One region of the Streptomyces sp. NPDC031210 genome, then DNA from elsewhere that is predicted to be linked to it. Evidence: riboswitches for the same ligand, from Rfam matches in the RefSeq annotation. Region 1 holds a riboswitch; the other holds the start of a gene.
The links. A riboswitch is a leader RNA that binds a small molecule or an ion and turns the genes downstream of it on or off. The one in region 1 is predicted to bind S-adenosylmethionine.

Region 1 (18,628 bases):
GTACTTCGTGATGCTGATCGGTGGTGGCAACGACCTCTGGGCCACGCACTTCCACCTGTCGCTGAACTCGCTCACGTGGTTCGTCCGGATCGGCTTCTTCGTCCTGCCGGTGCTCGCGTTCATCGCGACCAAGCGGATCTGCATGGGCCTCCAGCGGCGCGACAAGGACAAGGTGCTGCACGGACGCGAGTCCGGCATCATCAAGCGCCTGCCGCACGGTGAGTTCATCGAGGTCCACGAGCCGCTCGACCAGGAGCAACTGCACACGCTCACGCAGCACGAGCAGCCCGTGCCTCTGGAGCTCGGCCCGACGGTCGACGAGAACGGCGTCGAGCGCAAGGTGAAGCGCACCGAGAAGCTGCGCGCCAAGCTCTCGCAGTCGTTCTACGGCGAGGACAACGTCATTCCGAAGCCCACGGCCGAGGAATACCGGGAGATCACCAGCGGCCACGGCCACCACTGATCCCTCACGGTGCCGTCCCCGGACGGCACCGAGCACGCCACCCAGAGGGCCCCGTCCGGACGTCGGACGGGGCCTTCCGGCATTTCCGGGCCTGGATAGGGTGACGGCATAAGCAGGTGACGAACCAGGAGAGTGGACCATGAACGTTGTGACCCCGGTCGGCGGCGACAGCGTGGCGGCCCACACCTGGCCGGACACGCTGAACGCCCTGCTCGACGGCCGGGACCTCACCGCCGACGACACGGCCTGGGCGATGGACCGGATCATGCGGGGCGAGGCCACCGACGCGCAGGTCGCCGGGTTCGCGGTCGCGCTGCGGGCCAAGGGCGAGACCGTCGCGGAGATCTCCGGGTTGGTACGGGCGATGTACGCGCACGCCCGGCTGATCGACGTGCCCGGCCCCAGCGTGGACATCGTCGGCACCGGCGGCGACGGCGCCAAGACCGTCAACATCTCCACGATGTCCGCGATCGTGGTGGCCGGCACCGGCGCGAAGGTCGTCAAGCACGGCAACCGCGCGGCGTCCTCGGCCAGCGGCGCCTCCGACGTGCTGGAGAAGCTCGGCGTCAACCTCGACCTGTCGCCGGCCCGGGTCGCCGCCGTCGCCCAGGAAGCGGGCATCACCTTCTGCTTCGCGGTGAAGTTCCACCCCGCGCTGCGGCATGTCGCGCCCGCCCGCCGCGAGCTGGGCATCCGCACCACCTTCAACGTGCTGGGCCCGCTGACCAACCCCGCCCGGGTCCGCGCGCAGGCGACCGGTGTCGCGGACGCGCGGATGGCGCCGATCCTGGCGGGCGTGCTCGCCGAGCGCGGCTCGTCGGCGCTGGTCTTCCGCGGTGACGACGGGCTGGACGAGCTGACGACGACCGCGACCTCGCGGGTGTGGATCGTGCGGGACGGCGCGGTGCGCGAGGAGGCGTTCGACCCGCGCGACGCCGGCATCCCGCTGGTGCCCGTGGAGGCGCTGCGCGGCGCGGACGCGTCGTACAACGCGGACGTGGCGCGCCGGCTGCTGGACGGCGAGACCGGACCGGTGCGCGACGCGGTGCTGCTGAACTCCGCGGCGGCCCTGGTGGCGCTCGCGCCGTCGGACGCGCCGCTGGCCGAGCAGATCCGGGCGGGGATCGCCACCGCCGCCCGGTCGATCGACTCCGGGGCGGCCAAGCGGACGCTGGAGCGCTGGGTGGCCGCCAGCAACGCCTGAACGGCCCCCTCGTGGGGGTGAGGACGCGAGGTCGGTTCCGTCATACGGACCCGGCCTTGCGTCCGTTCCCGTGTATGGCATGATGCTGGACAGGTCACGAGTGACAGCGATGCAGGCCCCGGCCCGCTGTCCGGCAACCCTCCTTCCGTGGCGGGGTGCCCCGGGTGATGACCAGGCCGCAGGCAGCGAGGTCTGCGGCAAGCGCGGATCCCTCGCCAGGGATCCTGGTCCTCCGAGGGAGCTCCTTTCCGTGATTCAGCGAATGCGATAGGGCCCGACGGCCCCTTTTCCGCACCCTTTTCCTTTCCGCTGCGCCGCCGTGCCGGCTAGTGTCCGCGCGCCCTTTCGCAGCGAATTCGCTTTTCTCTTACGGGAGTTCGCCATGCCTGTTTCCGCCGTCGCCGCCGACCGTTCGCTGTGTGCCCCGCTGCCGGTTCTGGGCCGTGATGTCCTCGTCCCGCTCGTGACCGGTGGCGAGGTGGACTACGCCGCGCTGGACTACGCCGCCAGCGCGCCCGCGCTCCAGCGGGTCTGGGACGACGTGGCCGCCTACGCGCCGTACTACGGAAGCGTGCACCGCGGCGCCGGCTACCTCTCGCAGCTCTCCACCGACCTGTTCGAGAACAGCCGCGCCACCATCGCCGCCTTCCTGGGCTGCCGCGCGGACGACCAGGTCGTCTTCACCCGCTCCACGACCGACTCGCTGAACCTCCTGGCGTCCGTACTCCCGCACGGCACCCGGGTGTTCGTCTTCGAGACCGAGCACCACGCCTCGCTGCTGCCCTGGGAGCGGCGACCGGACACGGCGGTGACGTACCTCAACGCGCCGCGCACCCCCCGGCAGGCGGTGGACACGCTGGAGCGGGCGCTGGCCGAGCGGGAGCTTCCCGGCCCGGCGCTGGTGTGTGTGACCGGCGCGTCGAACGTGACCGGTGAGCTGTGGCCGGTCAAGGAGCTGGCGGCCGCGGCGCACGCGCACGGCGCACGGATCGTGCTGGACGCGGCGCAGCTCGCACCGCACCACCCCGTCGACCTCGCCGCACTGGACGTGGACTGGGTCGCCTTCTCCGGGCACAAGCTGTACGCGCCGTTCGGCGCGGGGGTGCTGGCCGGCCGCGCCGACTGGCTGAGCCAGGCCGAGCCGTACCTCGCGGGCGGCGGCGCGAGCCGCAAGGTCGCGCGGCGGGCCGATGGCGGGGTGGACGTCGAGTGGCACACCACCGCGGCCCGGCACGAGGCCGGCTCGCCCAACGTCATCGGCGCCTACGCCGTCGCCGCCGCCTGCCAGGCGCTGACCGAGGCCGGCTTCGACACGCTCGTCGCCCGCGAGCAGGCGCTGATCGACCGGCTCCGCGCGGGCCTGGCCGAGGTCCCCGAGGTGAAGGTGCTCTCGCTCTTCGGCGACGACGCGCCGCGCGTGGGCGTCCTGTCCTTCGTGGTCGAGGGCTGGAACAGCTCGCACTTCGCGGCGGCGCTGTCGGCGGAGTACGGCATCGGCGTCCGCGACGGCCTGTTCTGCGCCCACCCGCTGGTGCGGACCCTGCTGGGCGGCGAGCCGCAGGAGCCGGGGGAGTGCGGCGCCCCTGACGCGGCGCCCGGGGAGAGGTCGCTGAACGCGATCCGGGTGAGCTTCGGCGCGGGCACGCCCGAGGAGCACGTCGAACGGTTCGTGCGGGCCGTCAAGGAACTCGTCGCGGACGGCGCGCGCTGGAACTACCGCACCCAGGACGGCCGTTGCGTTCCCGCGTCTTCTTGACGCGGTTCATCCCCGTGTTGTCGGCCTTCCCGCCGTGGGGGTTCATCGCCGTCGCGCCTGCGGCGGGCGTGGGTTTGTCGGGTGCGGTGACGGCCCTCCGGACGGAGTCCGGAGGCCCGGTCCCGCAGCCGAACAGCCCCGCGCAAGCGGCACCGCCCGCCGCAGGCGCCACGGCGGGACAGCCCGACACGTCGGCCAAGGCAAAGCGCAGGGGACGGGCCGCAGGCGCAACAGCGAGAAAGCCCCACGGCGGGACGGCCGACAACGTGGGGAAAAACGGGCTACGCGTCGAGCCCGATCGCGAACGCCGCCTCCAGGTCGTGCTGGGAGTACGTGCGGAACGCGATGTGCGTCTCGGTGGAGGCGACGCCGGGGACCTTGCTGATGCGGCCGGGGATGACCTCGGCGAGGTCGTCGTGGGCGGCCACCCGGACCATCGCGATCAGGTCGTGCGCACCGGTGACGGAGTAGACCTCGCTGACGCCCTCCAGGGCGGCGATCTTCTCGGCGATCTCCGGGATCCGGTCCACGCTGGTCTTGATGAGCACGATCGACGTGATCACGGCTGGCTCTCTCCCTCGGTCGCCCGTTCTCTCCCCTTGGTGCGCCCCACACTATCCCGCCCGTAGCGCGCCCACGCGTACAGGAAGCCGAGCGCGAAACCCACCACATGGGCGAGGTAGGCGACGCCGGGGCCGCTGGGGTCGTCCTGGGCGGCCTGCCACTGGAGGACGAACCAGAACAGCAGCACGATCCAGGCGGGGAAGCGCAGCGGCAGGAAGAACAGGAACGGGAAGAGGCTGGTGACCCGGGCCTTGGGGAAGAGGTAGAGGAAGGCGCCCAGGATGCCGGAGATCGAGCCGGAGGCGCCCACCAGGGTCTGTCCGGAGGCGGCGTGCGCGGCCGCGTAGCCCAGCAGGGCGAGGTAGCCGACGCCGAGGTAGAAGGCGGCGAACGCCGGCCGGCCCATCCGCGTCTCGGTCATGCCGCCGAAGACGTACAGGAACAGCATGTTGCCCAGCAGGTGCAGCCAGCTTCCGTGGACGAACAGCGCGGTCAGCGGCGAGAGGAGCGCCTTGGCCGAGCCGCTCCACAGCTCCGCGGGAATCACCCCCCAGCGTTCGAAATATGCGGTCTGGGCCCGTAGGAGGGCGTCGCCGGTGCCGTAGACGCGGTTGAAGCCCGAGGCGGGGCCGAGGAGGAAGACCCCACAGCACAGGACGGTCAGTACGTGCGTCACCCGGGAGAGCACCACGCGCAGTGACCGGGCCGGGTGCGGCGGCCGGGGCGGGCCGGAGGGGGAGGGGAAGGGGGGCGGCGCCGTCATGAAGTGATCATGGCTCAAGGCGGGCAATCGGGACAGAGTGCCTCGCCGCGTTCCAGGTCGTGGGCAGGGCCCGCACCGGCCCCCTTGTCAGGCCGTAGGGTTGCAGGCAGCACTTCGCGTACTTCCGCAGTCCGACGGCGCACCGCGTGAATCGCACCCCAGTATGAGCACGATGAGCACGAAAGAGGACGACACGATGGCTGTTCCCCTGCCGACGGCCGAAACCCGGTGGCGCTGCACCCTGTGCGGCAACCTCACGCGTTTCGACGTGACCCGCCGGTCCAAGGTCGTCGAGTACCTCCACCTGGACCTGGCCGGGGAGCCGAAGGTGGAGGAGCGCGAGGTCCTGAGTGAGAGCATCGAGTCCGTGCGCTGCCGCTGGTGCAACGCGGTCGACCAGATCGAACTGGTCGACCGGCCGGGCGCGAGTGCCTGAGAACGGAGCGATGCAGCCGTGGTGGAGCGTCCAGAAGGGGAGCCGGGGGCGGAGCGCGCCGACGCATCCGAGGGTGCGGCCGACGACGTGCTCGACCGCCCGCTGCCCGAGGGCGTCCGGCGCCGGGTCGTGGCGCTCACCGCGGAGTCCTTCGGCGCCCTGACCGTCGCCGAACTCCCTCCGGCGCTGCGGCAGTACGCCCGGTTCACCCCGACCCGGCGGGCGAAGTTCGCCGGTAACGCCATGGCCGCGACGCTGGAGAGCGACACGGTCTTCCGGCAGCGGATCGCCGGCAAGCTCCGCGAGGCCCAGCCGGAGCTCGCCGAAGCCCTGGACCACGGCACCCCGCCGGCCGCCGCCGACCCGCTGGACGTCGCGGCGGCCGCCTACGTGCTGCGCCCCGAAGGCTGGGTCAAGCTCGTCGCCGCGGCCGGCGAGGAGGCCCAGCGGGTCCGCGCCGAGCGGGCCGGCGAGGAGGCCGAACGCGAGCTGGCCAGGCTCCGCGAGGAGCTGACGCGGGCGCGCACGGAAGGCCGTACGGAAACCGACCGGATCCGGGTGGACCTGGACGCCGCCCGCAAGGAGAACGAGTCGCTCCAGCGCAAGCTGCGCAGCGCGCTCAACGACGTCAAGCGCGGCGAGGCCGCCGTGCGCAAGGCCCAGGCCGCGCTGGACGCCGTCCGTTCCCAGGCCGCCACGGAGAAGACGGCCGCCGACAGCGAGCTGCGCCGGCTCAAGGCGCGGATCGGTGAGGCGGAGGCGGCGCTGGAGACCAGCCGGCGGGCCGCCCGCGAGGGGCGCAGTGTCGAGGACATGCGGCTGCGACTGCTGCTGGACACCGTCCTCGACGCGGCCCAGGGGCTGCGGCGCGAGCTGGCGCTGCCGCCCGCCAGCGTCCATCCGGCGGACACCGTCGAGGCGGTGGAGCCGGGCCGGATGACGCCCAAGGACATCGCCACCCGCGCGCTGTCCGAGACCGACCCGGCGCTGCTCGACCAGCTTCTGGCCCTGCCGCAGGCACATTTGGTCGTCGACGGGTACAACGTCACCAAAACCGGCTATCCGACCATGCCGCTGGACAAGCAGCGGCTGCGACTGCTGGGCGGGCTGGCGGTGCTGGCGGCGCAGACCGGCGCGGAGATGACCTGTGTCTTCGACGGCGCGGAGCTGGCGGCGCCGGTGCTGCTCGCGCCGCCGCGCGGAGTGCGGGTGTTGTTCAGCAAACCGGGCGTAACGGCCGATGAGTTGATTCGTCAGCTCGTAAGGGCCGAACCGCCCGGCCGTCCGGTCGTCGTGGTCTCCACGGACCGGGAAGTGGCCGACGGAGTGGCGAAGGCCGGCGCGCGGCCGGTCGCATCGGCCCTGCTTCTCAAGCGACTTGCCCGCACCTGACGGTCGGCAAAAGCGCCCGCCATTCGTATCTGTGCGTCAAATGGCCATTACTGCCTGTGTGATGTTGGTAAAGGTTGAGGGTCAGGTCGCAGTTTTTTCCTCTGAGGATTTGAAGCGATCACAACTGGGTTACTAAGGTCAGGGCTCGAACCTTCATGCAGGTGATCATCCATCCGGGATGAACAGTGAAGGAACCGCCGAGTCCGCGGCGTTCACGCGGAGCCGGGGTCTTATAGCCCCCCACTCCCGGTAGGCGGCTGGAGGAAGAAGGAGCTCGCCTTCGTGGCGTCCCACCGTCGACCCAAGCAGCCGAGCCGTACTCGTGTGACCGTGCTGACCGCGACCGCCGCAGCGGCCGTCGCCCTCTCGTCGCAGGCCGCCCAGGCCGATCCGCAGCAGACGAAGAAGGACGTCAAGGCCGAGGTCGACAAGCTCTACGAGCAGGCGGAGCAGGCCACCGAGAAGTACAACGGCGTCAAGGAAGACCAGGAGAAGCTGCAGAAGGAGGTCGAGAGCCTCCAGGACAAGGTCGCCCGCGGCCAGGGAGAGCTCAACCAGCTCCGCAAGGGTCTGGGCGCCGTCGCCTCCGGTCAGTACCGCAGCGGCAGCATCGACCCCTCCGTCCAGCTCTTCCTCTCCGGCGACCCGGACACCTACCTGGAGAAGGCCGCCACCCTCGACCAGTTGAGCGGCAAGCAGGCCGAACAGCTCAAGACCATCGCGGACAAGCAGCGCCGGCTCGCCCAGGAGCGCGCGGAAGCCGCGAGCAAGATCCAGGACCTCACCGAGACCCGCGAGGCGCTCGGTGACAAGAAGGACGAGATCAAGAGCAAGCTCGCCAAGGCGCAGGAGCTGCTCAACACCCTCACGGCCAAGGAGCGCGCCGCGCTGGAGGCCAAGGAGGCCCGCGCCAACCGTGCCAACGACCGGGTCAACCTCGGCGACGACGTGCCCGCTTCGCAGCGCGGTGCGGCCGCCCTGTCCGCCGCCCAGTCGAAGATAGGCTCGCCCTACGTCTGGGGCGCCACCGGCCCGTCGTCGTTCGACTGCTCGGGTCTGACCTCCTGGGCCTACCAGCAGGCCGGCCAGGCACTGCCGCGCACCTCCCAGGAGCAGGCCAACGCCGGCACGCGCATCGGCTCGCAGAGCGCGCTCAAGCCCGGCGACCTGGTGCTCTTCTACGGCGACCTGCACCACATAGGTCTCTACGCCGGCAACGGCCAGGTGCTGCACGCGCCGAAGCCCGGCGCCAACGTGCGCTACGAGTCGATCAACAACATGCCGTTCATGTTCGGCGTGCGGGTCTGACCCCTCACCACGCCTCGTAATCCCCCGAAGCACCCGCCCGAACGGGCGAATTGCGGCCCGCGCCGCTGACTTCCCGCCCCGCCGGTGACCTGCGAACTCACCGGCGGGGCGGCTTCGTGTGCGGGGGCGGAGCTCTTTGGCCGGTACGCACCGGCGCCGTTACTCTCTGCCCGCGCAGTTGCCGGTCACCGACCGCCCTCCCGGGCGGCAGGGGCTGCGCACGGAAGGAGTCGCGGCCCCCTTGGTGTCCCATCGCCGTACCTCGCAGCCCGGCCCGGTCACCCTCACCGGTGTCACCGTCCTTTCCGCGGCTCTCGCGACCGCGGCCGCCACGCTCGCCGCGCCCGCCGCGTCCGCGGACCCGGCGGACGGCCCCGCCCACGACGCGACGGCCGAGCGGATCGACGAGCTGTACGAGCAGGCCGAGCGGGCCACCGAGAGGTACAACGGCGCCGACGAGCTGGCCGGGAAGCTCCGCCACGAGGTGACCCGCCTCCAGGACCGCACCGCCCGCGCCCAGGAGCGCGTCAACCGCATGCGCGGCCGGCTCGGCGCGCTGGTCGCCGCCCAGTACCGCGAGGGCGGCATCGACCCCACCGTCAAACTGCTGCTCTCCGAGGGCCCCGACACCTACCTGGAGAAGGCCGCCGCCCTCGACCGGCTGCACCGCACCCAGGCGGTCGAACTGCGGGAACTCCAGTCGGCGCGGCGGGAGTTGGACCAGTGGCGCCGGGAGACGGTGGCGAAGCTGGCGGACCTGGAGGCCGGCCGCAAGGACGTCGCGCGCCACAAGAAAGAGGTCCAGCGCAAGCTCGCCACCGCGCGACGGATGCTCAACGCGCTCCCCGCGGCCGAGCGGGCGGCCTACGAACGGGCCTCGCGCGGCGACGGACGGGACGGGGTGCTCCCGGACCTCTTGGGAGCCTTGCCGTCCTCAGGACGGGCCGCGGCGGCCGTCGCCGCCGCCCGGGCCGCCGTCGGCTCCCCCTACGTCTGGGGAGGCAGCGGGCCCGTGGCCTTCGACTGCTCCGGCCTCACCCAATGGGCCTACAGCCGGGCCGGCGTCTCCATCCCCCGCACCTCGCAGGCCCAGCGCGGCGCCGGCCGGCGGCTGTCACTCGACCAGGCCCAACCCGGCGACCTCGTCATCTACCGCTCGGACGGCAGCCACGTGGGGATGTACGTCGGCAACGGCCAGGTCATCCACGCCCCCTATCCCGGCGCGCGGGTGCGCTACGACCCGGTCGGCATGATGCCGATCTCCTCCATCACCCGGCCCTGACGTCGCTCCCTGCGGTTTTGCCGCGCCCGTACCGCACATACGATCGGCCGCATGTCAGGTCAGCGGACGGGACAGCGGCGGTCACCGCGCGCCACGGCGGCGGTCTGCGCCCTGCCGCTGCTCGCGCTGCTCGCCCAGCTCGCCGGCTGCGCGCCCGCGCCGCCCGGACGCGACCGGTTCCCCGACGTCCAGCGGATGCTCGACGCCCGGGCCCGGGCCGTCCGCGACCGCGACGCCGCCGGCTTCCTGGCGGCCGTCGACCCGCACGCCGCCGGTTACCGCGACCGGCAGCGGCAGGTGTTCGGCAACCTGGCGCCGGTGCCGCTGGCCGACTGGCACTACGACCTGCTCTCCACCGGCGCGTTCCCGCTGCCCGACGGCGGCACCGGTGAGCGGCTCGCCGCGAAGGTGCGGCTGCGCTACCGCATCAAGGGCTATGACACCGCGCCCGTCACCTCCCTGCAGTACCTGACCCTGACCGAGCACGACGGCCACTGGCGGATCTCCTCCGACTCCGACGGCGCGCGGGCCGGCAAGTCCGGCACCCGCCAGCTCTGGGACCAGGGCCCGGTCCGGCTGGTCCGCGGCCGGTACAGCCTGGTCCTGGGCGGCGCCGCCGACCCGGTGCGGCTGCGGGACCTGGCGGACCGGGTGGACGCGGCGGTGCCCGCGGTCTCCGCCGCCTGGAAGGGCCCGTGGTCGCGCAAGGTCGTGGTGGCGGCGCCGGACTCGGTCGCCGGCATGGCGCAGCTCCTGGGCGGCGACGATCCCGACGGCTACGAGGGGATCGCGGCCGTCACGACCGGCGAGGCGGGCGCCTCGGCGTCGGCGTCGGCGCCCGCGGACCGGGTGATCGTCAACCCGCGCGCCTACGAGGAACTCAACGACCTCGGCCGGCGGGTCGTCCTCACCCACGAGACCACCCATGTCGCCACCCGCACGGTCACCACCGCCCTCACCCCGCTGTGGCTCTCCGAGGGCTTCGCGGACTGGGTCGCCTACCGCGGTACCCGCCGCAAGGCGTCCACGGCCGCCCCCGAGCTGTCCCGGGCCGTCGCCACCGGGCGGCCCCCCGCCGGGCTGCCGACGGACGAGGACTTCGGCTTCAAGGCCGGCGCGGACCGGCTGGCGAGGGCCTACGAGGGCGGCTGGCTGGCCTGCCGGATGATCGCCGACAAGTGGGGCGAGGGCAAGCTCATCGCCTTCTACCGGGCCGTGGGCCGCAGCGGCGGCGCGACGGTGGCCGGCAGCGTGGCGGTGCCCATGGAGGCCACCCGGCCCCCCACCCCGCGCGCCTCGCCCGGCCGGGTGTCCTCCGGGAGCGGGGACGCCTCGCCCCGCTCCGCCCGCGCCGACCGGCTGGAGCGCGCGATGCGCGACCAACTGGGCCTGGGCATCGCGGAGTTCACCCGGCTGTGGCAGGCGTACGTACGGGCGCAGTTGCGCTGAGCGGCCCCCCCGGGCGGTCAGCGCCTCCCGGACGCGCCGCCCGGGCCCGCGCCGCCGGCCCGGGCGGACGTTCCGGCCGGGCCCACGGTGTCCGGCGCCCCGCCGTCCGCCCCCGTACGGCCGCGCGGCCCGGCGACGGCCACGCCCGCGCCGGGACGCCCGCCGCGCTCCGCGCCGGTGTCCACCCACAGCCGGCGGCAGGCCAGCAGCGACGCGGCGACCAGCAGGCCGTTGCGGACCACGAGCAGCGTGACGCCCGGCCCGTCGCCGGCCACGACATGGTCGAACCAGACAGGGAACTCGAGCTGCGTCACCCCGGTGGCGAGCAGCACCAGGACGGCCGGCGGCGCCTGCCGGCTCGCGCGGGCCGTCAGACACACCGCGGCGAGCCCCACCAGCCACAGCAGGTACTGCGGGCTGATCACCCGGCTGGTCGTGGTGAACAGCAGCGTGGCGGCGAACGCGGCGTCGGCGAGCGTCGTGGCGGTCGGCTGCCGGGCGCGCACCCGCCACAGCAGTAGCCAGCCCAGGGCGGCGAGGCTCAGCGCCTGCGCGAGGGCGCTGACGAACGGGACGCCCGGCCCCACGAACTCCACCGAGCCGTAGTTCAGCAGCGCCTCACCCGGCCACCCGAAATGCCGGGCGGCGTGGAAGACCAGCGCGCCCAGCGACTCGATCTCCGTACCCCGGTCCCGCTGGAACACCAGGAAGGCGAAGGCGCCCGGGGCGGCGGCGGTGCAGCACAGTGCCAGCCCGGCGGCGGTGGCGGCCGCGGTGAGCCACCGGGCGCGGGCCCGGCGGCCGCGCAGCGGCGCCCCGCACAGCAGCAGCAGCGGCCACACCTTCAGCAGCGCGCCGCACGCGATCAGCGCGCCCGCCACGCGCGGGTGCCGAGCCGCCGCGAACAGGGCGGCGACGGCGACGGCGGTCACCATCAGGTCGTAGCGGGCGTACGCGGTCGGGCCCAGCAGCGCGACGCCCGCGATCCACACCCAGGTCCCCGCCCGCCGGGCGCCGGGTCGCCGGCCCGCGCGCAGGAACAGCGCCAGGGCCGCCGCGTCCGTGACCAGGATCAGGGCGAAGAAGGCGTGGGTGTAGCCGAGGAAGGGCAGCAGGGCGGGGGAGAGGATGGCGAGGGCGGCGAGCGGCGGATACTGCCAGGTCACGTCGTCCAGCGGGAAGGTGCCGCTCTTGAGGACCCGCGACCAGCCCTGGTAGATCACCGAGACATCGGTGGTGACATCCGGCCCCGGCAGCACCAGCACGCGCAGGGCGCACAGCAGGAGCAGGGTGCGCGTCGCGGCCCAGACCGCGACGGGGAGCCGCCACCCACCCGGGGCCCCGCGGTCGCCCGTCATCGCCATCTCCTCGGTCCTCCACCGTCCGCCGGCACCGTCCGTCCCCGGCGTCCGTGTCCGCCCGGCGGGCCGCCGTCCGGGCCTTCTGCCCGCATGATGCCGGTAGGGGCACGTCACCGCCGCGCAGGGGCCTCCGGCGTGGCGGGGCCGCCCCCCGCACGGCCCGCCGCCGACGGGTACTGTCGGCCCCGACCCGCCGGGACCCGCCGGCGCGCACCACCCGCCGCCCCGACCGCCGAGAGACCATCGTGCACAAGACCCTGATCGTCACGAACGACTTCCCGCCCCGGCCCGGCGGCATCCAGGCCTTCCTGCACAGCATGGCGCTCCGGCTGGACCCCACCGAGGTCGTCGTCTACGCCTCGACCTGGAAGCGGACCGCGGAGGGCCGGGCGGCCACCGCCGCGTTCGACGCCGACCAGCCGTTCCCGGTGATCCGCGACCGTACGACGATGCTGCTGCCCACCCCCCGGGTGACCCGCCGCGCCACCGCGCTGCTGCGCGAGCACGGCTGCTCCTCGGTGTGGTTCGGCGCCGCCGCGCCGCTCGGGCTGATGGCCCCCGCGCTGCGCTCGGCCGGCGCCCGCCGCATCGTGGCGACCACCCACGGCCACGAGGCCGCCTGGGCGCAACTACCGGCCGCCCGGCAGTTGCTGCGCCGCATCGGCGAGGGCACCGACACCCTCACCTACCTCGGCGAGTACACCCGCTCGCGGATCGCCGGCGCGCTCACCGAGCGGGCCGCCGCGCGGATGACCCCCCTCCCGCCGGGCGTCGACGAGAAGACCTTCCACCCGGGCTCGGGCGGCGACGAGGTACGCGCCCGCCTCGGGCTCACCGGCCGGCCGGTCGTCGTCTGCGTCTCCCGTCTCGTGCCGCGCAAGGGCCAGGACACCCTCGTCGAGGCGATGCCCGCCATCGTGGCCGCGGTGCCCGACGCGGTGCTGCTGATCGTCGGCGGCGGCCCGTACGAGAAGGAACTGCGCGCGCTGGCCGCGGCGAAGGGCGTCGGGGACGCGGTCCGCTTCACCGGCGCGGTGCCGTGGGAGGAGCTGCCGGCCCACTACGGCGCCGGTGACGTGTTCGCGATGCCGTGCCGCACCCGCCGCGGCGGCCTCGACGTCGAGGGCCTGGGCATCGTCTACCTGGAGGCGTCCGCCACCGGGCTGCCCGTCGTGGCCGGCGACTCCGGCGGCGCACCGGACGCGGTGCTGGACGGCGAGACCGGCTGGGTGGTGCCGGGCGGCTCCCCCGCCGACGCCGCCGACCGCGTCGTCGCCCTGCTCAAGGACCCGGCGCTGCGCCGCAGGATGGGTGAGCGCGGCCGGGCCTGGGTGGAGGAGAAGTGGCGCTGGGACCTGCTCGCGGAGCGGCTCAAGGAACTGCTGTAGCGGCGGTGCGCTGAAGCGGTGGCGGTGGCGGTGGCGGTGGCGGTGGCGGAAAAGGAAACCGCCGCCACGGCGCGCGACCGTGACGGCGGATTCCGGTGGGAGCCGGGACGCGCCCGGCGCCCGTCGGCTCACCCGTGGCTAACCGCGGTAGATCGCCTCGATCTCCTCGGCGAAGTCCTTCGCCACGACGTTCCGCTTGAGCTTCAGCGACGGCGTGACGTGACCGGATTCCTCGGTGAACTGGGTCGGCAGGATACGGAACTTGCGCACCGACTCGGCCTTCGAGACCGCCGCGTTGCCGTCGTCGACCGCGCGCTGCACGGCGGCCAGCAGCTCGGGGTCGGCGGAGATCTCGGCCGGTGTCACCCCGGCCGGGTGGCCGTGCTCCTCGGCCCAGCGCGGCAGGAACTCCTCGTCGAGGGTGACCAGCGCGCCGATGAAGGGCCGGCCGTCGCCGACGACCATGCACTCGGCGATCAGGGCGTGCGCCCGGATCCGGTCCTCGATCACGGCCGGCGCGACGTTCTTGCCGCCCGCGGTGACCAGGATCTCCTTCTTGCGGCCGGTGATGGCGAGGTAGCCGTCCTCGTCCAGGGTGCCGATGTCGCCGGTGTGGAACCAGCCGTCGGACAGGGACTCCGCGGTCGCCGACTCGTTGTTCCAGTAGCCGCTGAACAGGTGCTCGCCGTGCAGCAGCACCTCGCCGTCGTCGGCGATCCGCACCACCGAGCCGGGCAGCGGCTGGCCGACCGTACCGATCTTCTGCCGGTCCCACGGGTTGAAGGCGGTCGCCGCACAGGACTCCGTCAGCCCGTAGCCCTCCAGCGCGGTGAAGCCGATACCGCGGAAGAAGTGGCCCAGGCGCTCACCGAGCGGGGCGCCGCCCGAGATGGCGTGCGTGGCGCGGCCGCCGAGGACGGACCGCAGCTTGCCGTAGACGAGCCGGTCGAAGACCTTGTACTTCACCTTCAGCCCGAAGGGCGGGCCTTCGGGGGTCTCCAGCGCGCGGCTGTAGGCGATCGCGGTGTCCGCCGCCTTGTCGAAGATCTTGCCCTTGCCGTCGGCCTGCGCCTTGGCCCGCGCCGAGTTGTAGACCTTCTCGAAGACCCGCGGCACGCCCAGGATCATCGTCGGCCGGAAGGAGGCCAGATCGTCGGTGAGGTGCTTGATGTCGGGCGCGTGGCCCAGCTTGATGGGGGCCATCACCGAGGCCACCTGCACCAGCCGGCCGAAGACGTGGGCGACGGGCAGGAAGAGCAGCACCGAGGAGTCGCCGGTGCGGAACAGCGGCCGCAGTCGCTCGACGACGTTGCCGCACTCCGCGAAGAAGCTGCGGTGGCTGAGCACACAGCCCTTGGGGCGGCCGGTGGTGCCCGAGGTGTAGACGATCGTGGCGGGCGAGTCCGCGTCGGCGAGCGCGCTGCGGGCGTCGACCTCGTCGTCGGTGATGCCGTCGCCCGCGGCGCGCAGCCGGGCGAGGGCGTCCCGCTCGATCTGCCAGATGTTCGCGAGGTCCGGCAGCCGGTCGCGGACCGACTCGACGGTGGCCTCGTGCGCGGGGGACTCCACCAGGCAGGCCACCGCGCCGGAGTCGCCGAGGATCCACTGGATCTGCTCGGCGGAACTGGTCTCGTACACCGGGACGGTGATCGCGCCGGCGCTCCAGATGGCGAAGTCCAGCAGGGTCCACTCGTAGCGGGTGCGCGACATCAGGCCGACGCGGTCGCCGGGCTGGATCCCGGATGCCATCAGGCCCTTGGCCGCGGCGCGGACCTCGGCGAGGAAGGTGGTGGCGGTGACGTCCTGCCATTCACCGTTCACCTTGCGGCCCATGACGGCGACATCAGGGTGCTGCGCGGCATTTCGGCGGATGAGATCCGTCAGATTGCCGTCCGCGGGGACCTCGTACAGGGCCGGAAGGCTGAACTCGCGCAAGACTGCTGCTCCTCATTGGCGCCGGCGCCACGACGCTGTGTGTACACCGGCTGCGGTCCATGTCGTGCGGGGGATTGGACTGCCCGGACGTTACCCACCGGTATTGCTCCAGGGATAGGGGGTCACGCCCAGATGTTTTATGCGTCACACGCTTTCGTACACGCCACGGACTGCTCCGCGAAGACTAGACCAGCGGGTCGGTGACCCGAAAGTAACCGCAGGTCCGGGCCCCCTCCCGACCGCGGCCCGCGGGGCCTAGGGTGACGCCATGCGTGTGCATGTGGTCAGTGACGTCCATGGGAACAGCCGGGATCTCGCGGCGGCCGGAGCCGGCGCCGACGCCCTGGTCTGCCTCGGTGACCTGGTGCTCTTCCTCGATTACGCCGACCATTCGCGCGGCATCTTCCCCGAACTGTTCGGCGCGGAGAACGCCCGCGCGCTCGTCGAACTGCGCACCGCCCGCCGCTTCGAGGAGGCCCGCGAACTGGGCCGCCGGCTGTGGAGCGAGCGGGAGCGGGCGGGCGTGAGCCGCCAGTCCCTGATCGAGCTGGCCGTCCGCAAGCAGTACGCCGAACTCTTCGCGGCCCTGCCCAGCCCCACGTACGCCACCTACGGCAATGTCGACATCCCGCGCCTGTGGCCCGAGTACGCGGGGCCCGGCACCACCGTCCTCGACGGGCAGCGGGTGGAGATCGGCGGCCGCGTCTTCGGCTTCGTCGGGGGCGGACTGACCACACCGATGAACACCCCCTACGAGATCAGCGACGAGGAGTACGCCGCCAAGGTCGAGGCCGTCGGCGAGGTGGACGTGCTGTGCACCCACATCCCCCCGGACGTCCCCGAGCTCTGCTACGACACCGTCGCCCGCCGCTTCGAACGCGGCAGCGCGGCGCTGCTGCACGCCATCCGCACCACCCGGCCGCGCTACTCCCTCTTCGGCCACGTCCACCAGCCGCTGGCCCGCCGGGTCCGCGTCGGGGGTACGGAATGCGTCAATGTCGGGCACTTCAACGCCACGGGGACGCCGTACGTCCTGCGGTGGTGAACCTTCCCGGGGCGTGGCCACCGCCCGTCCGACTCCGGTCGCACGACGCGGTGGCCGGTATCCGGCGGCCCCGTGGGCCCGGCCCCCGCTGGTGTCCGCCCGGCTTCGCCCGCGCGGTAGCCTTCAGCAGCACAGACACGAGTTTGACGCGAGTCGGCTGACCGGCATGAAGCGGCATGGAGGAGTCACGGCGATGGCCGAACACACCAGCTCGAGCATCACGATCGAGGCGGCACCCGCCGAGGTGATGGCAGTGATCGCCGACTTCGACCGCTATCCGGAGTGGACCGGAGAGGTCAAGGAGGCCGAGGTGCTCGCCAAGGACGCCCGCGGCCGCGCCGAGCAGGTGCGTCTGCTGCTGGACGCCGGCGCCATCAAGGACGACCACACCCTCGCCTACACCTGGACCGGCGAGAACGAGGTGAGCTGGTCCCTGGTCAAGTCGCAGATGCTGCGCGCCCTGGACGGCTCCTACCGCCTCGCCCCGGTCAGCGGCGGCGCGGCCACCGAGGTGACCTACCAGCTCACCGTCGACGTCAAGATCCCGATGCTCGGCATGATCAAGCGCAAGGCGGAGAAGGTCATCATCGACCGCGCGCTGGCGGGCCTGAAGAAGCGCGTCGAGAGCGGCCCCGACGCCCCGGGCGCGCCCGCCGACGAGGCCGAGAAGCTCTGAGCGTGCGCATCGTCCTCGTCACGGGCCCCGGCGGCGCGGGCCGCACCACGCTCGCCGCCGCGACCGCCCTGGCCGGAGCCCGGCGGGGAGCGCGCGTACTGCTGCTCACGACCGAGAGCGCCGCTCCCGAAGCGGTGCTGTGCACGCGCCTCGGCGCGGACGCGGCCACCCTGATAACCCCCGGCCTGCACGTCCGCCGCATCGACCCCGGCGACCGCTTCCGCCAGGAGTTCCTGGCCTTCCAGGAGCGCGCCGGCACCGCCCTGGACCTGCTCGGCGCCGCCCCCCTGGACGAGGACGAACTCACCGAACTCCCCGGCTCCGAGGCGTTCGCGCTGCTGCACGCCCTGCGCACCGAACACGCCTCGGGCGACTGGGACAGGGTCGTCGTCGACATGCCGCCGGCCGCCGAAACGATTCGACTGCTCGCCCTGCCCGCCCAGGTCCGCCGCTATCTGCGCCGCCTGCTGCCCGCCGAACGCCAGGCGGCCCGCGCCCTGCGCCCCGTCCTCGCCCAGCTCGCCGGCGTCCCCATGCCCGCCCAGAAGCTGTACGAGGCGGCCGAGCGCTGGGAGAGCGAACTCGCCGCCGTCCAGCAGGTGATCGACGCCCCCGGCACCTCCGTCCGCCTGGTCACCGACGCCGGCCCGGTCGCCGCCGCGACCCTGCGCACCCTGCGCGCCGGCCTCGCCCTGCACGGCCGCCGCACCGACGGCGTCCTCGTCAACCGCCTGCTGCCCACCGGCTCCGCCGACCCCTTCCTCGCCGGCCTCGCCCACAACCAGCGCACCGCACTGAAGCAGTTGCGCGAGGAATTCCCCGACGTCCCCGTCCACGAGGTGCCGCACCTGGGCCGCGACCCCCAGGGCGTCGTGGAACTGGAGGAGCTGATCGACGGACCGGCCGGCGAGATCGGGGAGAGCGACGGCACCCGCGAGGCCGACGGAACCGGCCCCGCCGGGCCCCGGCCCGACCCCTGGACCGTCGAGGACCGCCTGGCCACCGACGGCATCCTGGTGTGGCGGGTGCCGCTGCCGGGCGCCGAGCGGGACGGGCTGCACCTGGTGCGCCGCGGCGACGAGATCGTCGTGAGCGCCGGCCGCTTCCGGCGCATCCGCACCCTGCCCTCCGCCCTGCGCCGCTGCACCGTCTCCGGCGCCGGGCTGCGCGACGGCGTCCTGGACATCCGGTTCACCCCCGATCCCGACCTGTGGCCCAAGAGCCACTGAACGCCGTACCACCGTTCGGGTAACGTCGGGGGTAAGTCGTGCCCGTCCGTTTTGCCGCACCCCGCCTCGCCGCGGGAGTCCACGGAGATCATCATGAGTGATGCCACCGAGCGCCCCGCCGACGCCGAGGCCGCCGAGCCCGACGCCGACGCCTGGCACACGGCCTGCGCCGAGGACCTCGCGGCCGAGCAGGCCCGGCGCCGCGCCACCTACGGCCCGCAGCCGGGTACCGCCGCCGAGGAACTGCGCAAGCTCGCCGAGGCCGTGACCGACAAGCTCAGCGCCATCCAACTGCCCGGCGCGCTGGGCGGGATCGCCGCGCAGGGCGCCGTCAACCAACTGTTCAAGCAGGCCAAGGCCGCCGTCGAGCCGGTCAT
Region 2 (4,145 bases), on a different contig from region 1:
TCGCGCCCTGGGCGGGGACCTCGGCCTTGCCACCGGTGTACGTGCGGAGAATGGTGGGGATGCGGACGTTGACGCTCATGGTTCTGCCTTCCAGCGACGGGTGCGAGTTCGGTGCTGCCAGCGGCGGCGTACGGGCGGGGCTCAGCCGGCCAGGCCGGCCGCGCGGAACGCGTCCAGGCTCGGGCGGATGGTGGCTGTGGGCCCGGTGGTGGGTGCGACGGCGTCAAGCGTCTTGAGGCCGTCACCGGTGTTGAGGACGACGGTGGACAGGGACGGGTCGAGCAGACCGTTCTCGATGAGCTTCTTGGTCACACCGACGGTCACCCCGCCGGCGGTCTCCGCGAAGATCCCTTCCGTCCGCGCCAGCAGCTTGATCGCGTCCACGATCTGCTCGTCGTCGACATCCTCCACCGCGCCGCCCGTCCGACGCGCGATGTCGAGCACGTACGGCCCGTCGGCCGGGTTGCCGATGGCCAGCGACTTGGCGATGGTGTTCGGCTTCTGCGGCCGCACCACGTCGTGGCCGGCCTTGAAGGCCGCCGAGACCGGCGAGCAGCCCTCGGCCTGCGCGCCGAAGATCTTGTACGGCTTGTCCTCGACGAGCCCGAGCGCGATCAGCTCCTTCAGGCCCTTGTCGATCTTCGTGAGCTGCGAACCCGAGGCGATCGGGATGACGAGCTGGTCCGGCAGCCGCCAGCCGAGCTGCTCGCAGATCTCGTACGCCAGCGTCTTGGAGCCCTCGCCGTAGTAGGGGCGCAGGTTGACGTTGACGAAGCCCCAGCCCTCGCCCAGCGGGTCGCCGATGAGCTCCGAGCAGAAGCGGTTGACGTCGTCGTAGTTGCCCTCGATGCCGACCAGCTCGCCGCCGTACACCGCGGCCATGACGACCTTGCCCGCCTCCAGGTCGTGCGGGATGAACACGCAGGAGCGGAAACCGGCGCGGGCCGCCGCGGCGCCGACCGCGCCGGCGAGGTTGCCCGTGGAGGAGCAGGACAGCGTGGTGAAGCCGAAGGCGCGGGCGGCCTCGACGGCGATGGCCACGACGCGGTCCTTGAAGGAGTGCGTCGGGTTGCCGGAGTCGTCCTTGACGTACAGGCCGCCGGTGACGCCCAGCTCACGGGCGAGGTTGTCGGCCTTGACGAGCTTGGTGAAGCCCGGGTTCAGGTTCGGCTTCTCGGCCACGTCGGTGGGGACGGGCAGCAGCGGGGCGTAGCGCCAGATGTTGTCGGGACCGGCCTCGATCCGCTTCCGCAGGCTTTCCGGATCGCCGCTCGGCAGGTCGTAGGCGACTTCGAGCGGCCCGAAACATTCCTGGCAGGCGAAGATCGGGCCGAGGTCGAAGCGCTGTCCGCACTCGCGGCACGAGAGTGCGACGGCGGGACCGAGAGCGACGGAGGGAGTGGTTTCGGTGACTTGCACAGCCATGGAGGCGAGGCCCTTTCTCCTCATCTTCCTCGCGGCGCATCTCGCCACGAGACGGATTTGGCACCTTCCCTAGCCGGGAGCCTCGCGCGCACTGTGATCATGGCGGAGACCGGCTGGAGGGTTGCCGGGGCTTCAACGGGCCGTTTCCCTCTGCCCCTCTGGATGAGCGGTATGGCACTGGGCCGAAACCCAGGCGTTTGTGGTGCGGCACCCCCGACATGCGACGGTCATCCGCGTTGTTCAAGACTGTAACCGAAGGCCCGGACGGTTGAGATAGTCGTCCGAACCGCGAGATGGATCACACCGGCCGGCTCTTTTGGCGGCCACGAGGAGTCGTAGACGTGCTGGAAGAGGTGGAGCGCTGGCTTGGCAGCCGCTCCTGGTCCGCCGCCGAGCGCCCGCTCGGCCGGCTGCTGGACGCCAAACGGCAGACGGGCCTGACGGTCAGCGTAGTGCTGCCCGCGCTCGACGAGGAGGCGACGGTCGGCGCGATCGTCGCGGCGATCCGCGCGGACCTGATGACGGGCGCGGTCCCCCTGGTCGACGAGCTGGTGGTGCTGGACTCGGGCTCCGCCGACCGTACGGCCGAGGTCGCGGCGGCGGCCGGCGCGCGGGTCGTCCGCCGGGACAGCGTCCTGCCGCGCCTGCCCGCCCTGCCCGGCAAGGGCGAGGTGCTGTGGCGCTCCCTGCTCGCCACCTGCGGCGACATCGTCTGCTTCGTGGACGCCGACCTGCGCGAGTTCTCGTCCGACTTCGTCTCCGGGATCGTCGGGCCGCTGCTGACCGACCCGGAGATCCAGTTCGTCAAGGCGATGTACGACCGGCCGCTGGAGACCGGCTCCGGCGGCGGGCCCGGCCAGGGCGGCCGGGTCACCGAGCTGGTCGCCCGCCCGCTGCTGAACCTGCACTGGCCGCGGCTGGCCGGCTTCGTCCAGCCGCTGGGCGGGGAGTACGCGGCCCGGCGCTCGCTGCTGGAGAGGCTGCCGTTCCCGGTCGGCTACGGCGTCGAGCTGGGCCTGCTCGTCGACGCGCTGCACACCGTCGGCCTCGACGCCCTCGCCCAGGTCGACGTGGGCGTGCGCAAGCACCGCCACCAGGACGGCCAGGCGCTGGGAAGGATGGCGGCGGCGATCTACCGGACCGCCCAACTGCGCCTGACCCGTGGCCACTTGGTGCGTCCCCAGCTCACCCAGTTCGAGCGCGGCGAGAGCGGTTTCGTCCCGCGCACCACGGAGGTGGACACCGAGGAGCGGCCGCCCATGGCCGAAATACCGGAGTACGCCGCACGCCGCGCGGCCTGAGCGCCCTCCGTACGTTTGCGCGGATCTGTCGCGGGTTAGTCTCGCGGCATGGTTTCCGAGCGCAGTGGTGCCGAGGTTCTCGTCGCGTCCAACCGCGGTCCGGTCTCCTACGCCCTGGGCGAGGACGGCGCGCTGACCGCCCGGCGGGGCGGCGGCGGTCTGGTCTCCGGGCTGTCCGCCATCGGTCCGGACACGGACGCGATATGGGTGTGCGCCGCGCTCGGCGAGGGCGACCGGGAGGCCGTACGGCGCACCGGCGGCGCGCTCGACCCCGCGGAGACCGGCGGCCAGCGCGTCCGGATGCTGGACATTCCCGCGGACGTCTACGCCGACGCCTACAACGGCATCGCCAATTCCGTCCTGTGGTTCGTCCACCACATGCTCTACCAGACGCCGCTGGAGCCCGCCTTCGACGCGGACTTCCGCGCCCGGTGGGCGTCCTACCGGGCGTACAACGCCGCGTTCGCCGACGAGCTCGCCGCGCAGGCGGCGCCCGGCGCGGCCGTCCTCGTCCAGGACTACCACCTGGCGCTGGTGCCCGGCATGCTCCGCGAGCGCCGGCCCGACCTGCGCATCGCCCACTTCTCGCACACCCCCTGGGCGCCCGCCGAATACTTCGCGATGCTCCCCGACGACATCCGCCGCGAGCTGGCGGCGGGCCTCCTCGGCGCGGACCACGCGAACTTCCTGACCCAGCGGTGGGCGCGGGCGTTCATGGGCTGCTGCCAGGACGCGCTGGGCGCGGACTGCGAAGCCTTCCGGCCGCGCGAGGAGTCGCCGTACCTCCTCTCGGCGGTGCCCGGTGGCGAGCCGCACCGGACGTCGATCGGGGTGTACGGCCTCGGCGCGGACGCCGCGTTCCTCCAGGAGCGGGCGCACCGCCCGGATGTCGAGGAGCGGCTCGCGGCGCTGCGCGCGCAGGTCGGTGGGGCGGAGCGCCGGACCATCGTCCGCGTGGACCGCACCGAGCTGTCCAAGAACATCGTGCGCGGCCTGCTGGCCTATCGCCGGCTGCTGGCCGACCGCCCCGAGTGGCGCGAGCGGGTGGTGCACGTCGCGTTCGCCTATCCCTCGCGCCAGGACCTGGCCGTCTACCGCGAGTACACCGCGCAGGTCGACCGGCTGGCCGAGGAGATCAACGCCGAGTACGGCACGCCCGGTTGGCGGCCCGTCGTCCTGCACGTCAAGGACGACTTCGCCCGCTCGCTCGCCGCCTACCGCCTCGCGGACGTGGCGCTGGTCAATCCGATCCGGGACGGCATGAACCTCGTCGCCAAGGAGATCCCGGTGGTCTCCGACCACGGCTGCGCGCTGGTCCTCTCGCGGGAGGCGGGCGCGCACGAGGAGCTGGGCAAGGACGCGCTGACGGTCAATCCGTACGACATCACGGCCACCGCCGAGGCGCTGCACACGGCGCTG

Region 2: linked by a shared signal. The riboswitch ahead of thrC (threonine synthase) and the one ahead of ACZ45Z_RS32355 (aminotransferase class V-fold PLP-dependent enzyme) in region 1 are both predicted to bind S-adenosylmethionine.

Annotation. Positions count from the first base shown of each region.
Region 1 covers NZ_JBVIHH010000028.1:34,828-53,455, reverse strand. Annotated here, with positions in the region: gene qcrB (cytochrome bc1 complex cytochrome b subunit) at 1-463, shown strand, start outside; gene trpD (anthranilate phosphoribosyltransferase) at 603-1,667, shown strand; SAM riboswitch class IV at 1,760-1,877, shown strand; gene ACZ45Z_RS32355 (aminotransferase class V-fold PLP-dependent enzyme) at 2,050-3,423, shown strand; gene ACZ45Z_RS32350 (Lrp/AsnC family transcriptional regulator) at 3,705-3,986, opposite strand; gene ACZ45Z_RS32345 (rhomboid family intramembrane serine protease) at 3,983-4,750, opposite strand; gene ACZ45Z_RS32340 (hypothetical protein) at 4,947-5,186, shown strand; gene ACZ45Z_RS32335 (NYN domain-containing protein) at 5,205-6,578, shown strand; gene ACZ45Z_RS32330 (C40 family peptidase) at 6,861-7,886, shown strand; gene ACZ45Z_RS32325 (NlpC/P60 family protein) at 8,128-9,168, shown strand; gene ACZ45Z_RS32320 (hypothetical protein) at 9,220-10,617, shown strand; gene ACZ45Z_RS32315 (glycosyltransferase 87 family protein) at 10,635-11,975, opposite strand; gene ACZ45Z_RS32310 (glycosyltransferase family 4 protein) at 12,224-13,366, shown strand; gene ACZ45Z_RS32305 (AMP-dependent synthetase/ligase) at 13,505-15,301, opposite strand; gene ACZ45Z_RS32300 (metallophosphoesterase family protein) at 15,570-16,346, shown strand; gene ACZ45Z_RS32295 (SRPBCC family protein) at 16,540-17,022, shown strand; gene ACZ45Z_RS32290 (ArsA family ATPase) at 17,025-18,251, shown strand; gene ACZ45Z_RS32285 (DUF5304 domain-containing protein) at 18,345-18,628, shown strand, end outside.
Region 2 covers NZ_JBVIHH010000008.1:125,439-129,583, reverse strand. Annotated here, with positions in the region: gene ACZ45Z_RS16940 (MoaD/ThiS family protein) at 1-79, opposite strand, end outside; gene thrC (threonine synthase) at 142-1,425, opposite strand; SAM riboswitch class I at 1,443-1,594, opposite strand; gene ACZ45Z_RS16930 (glucosyl-3-phosphoglycerate synthase) at 1,767-2,726, shown strand; gene ACZ45Z_RS16925 (alpha,alpha-trehalose-phosphate synthase (UDP-forming)) at 2,775-4,145, shown strand, end outside.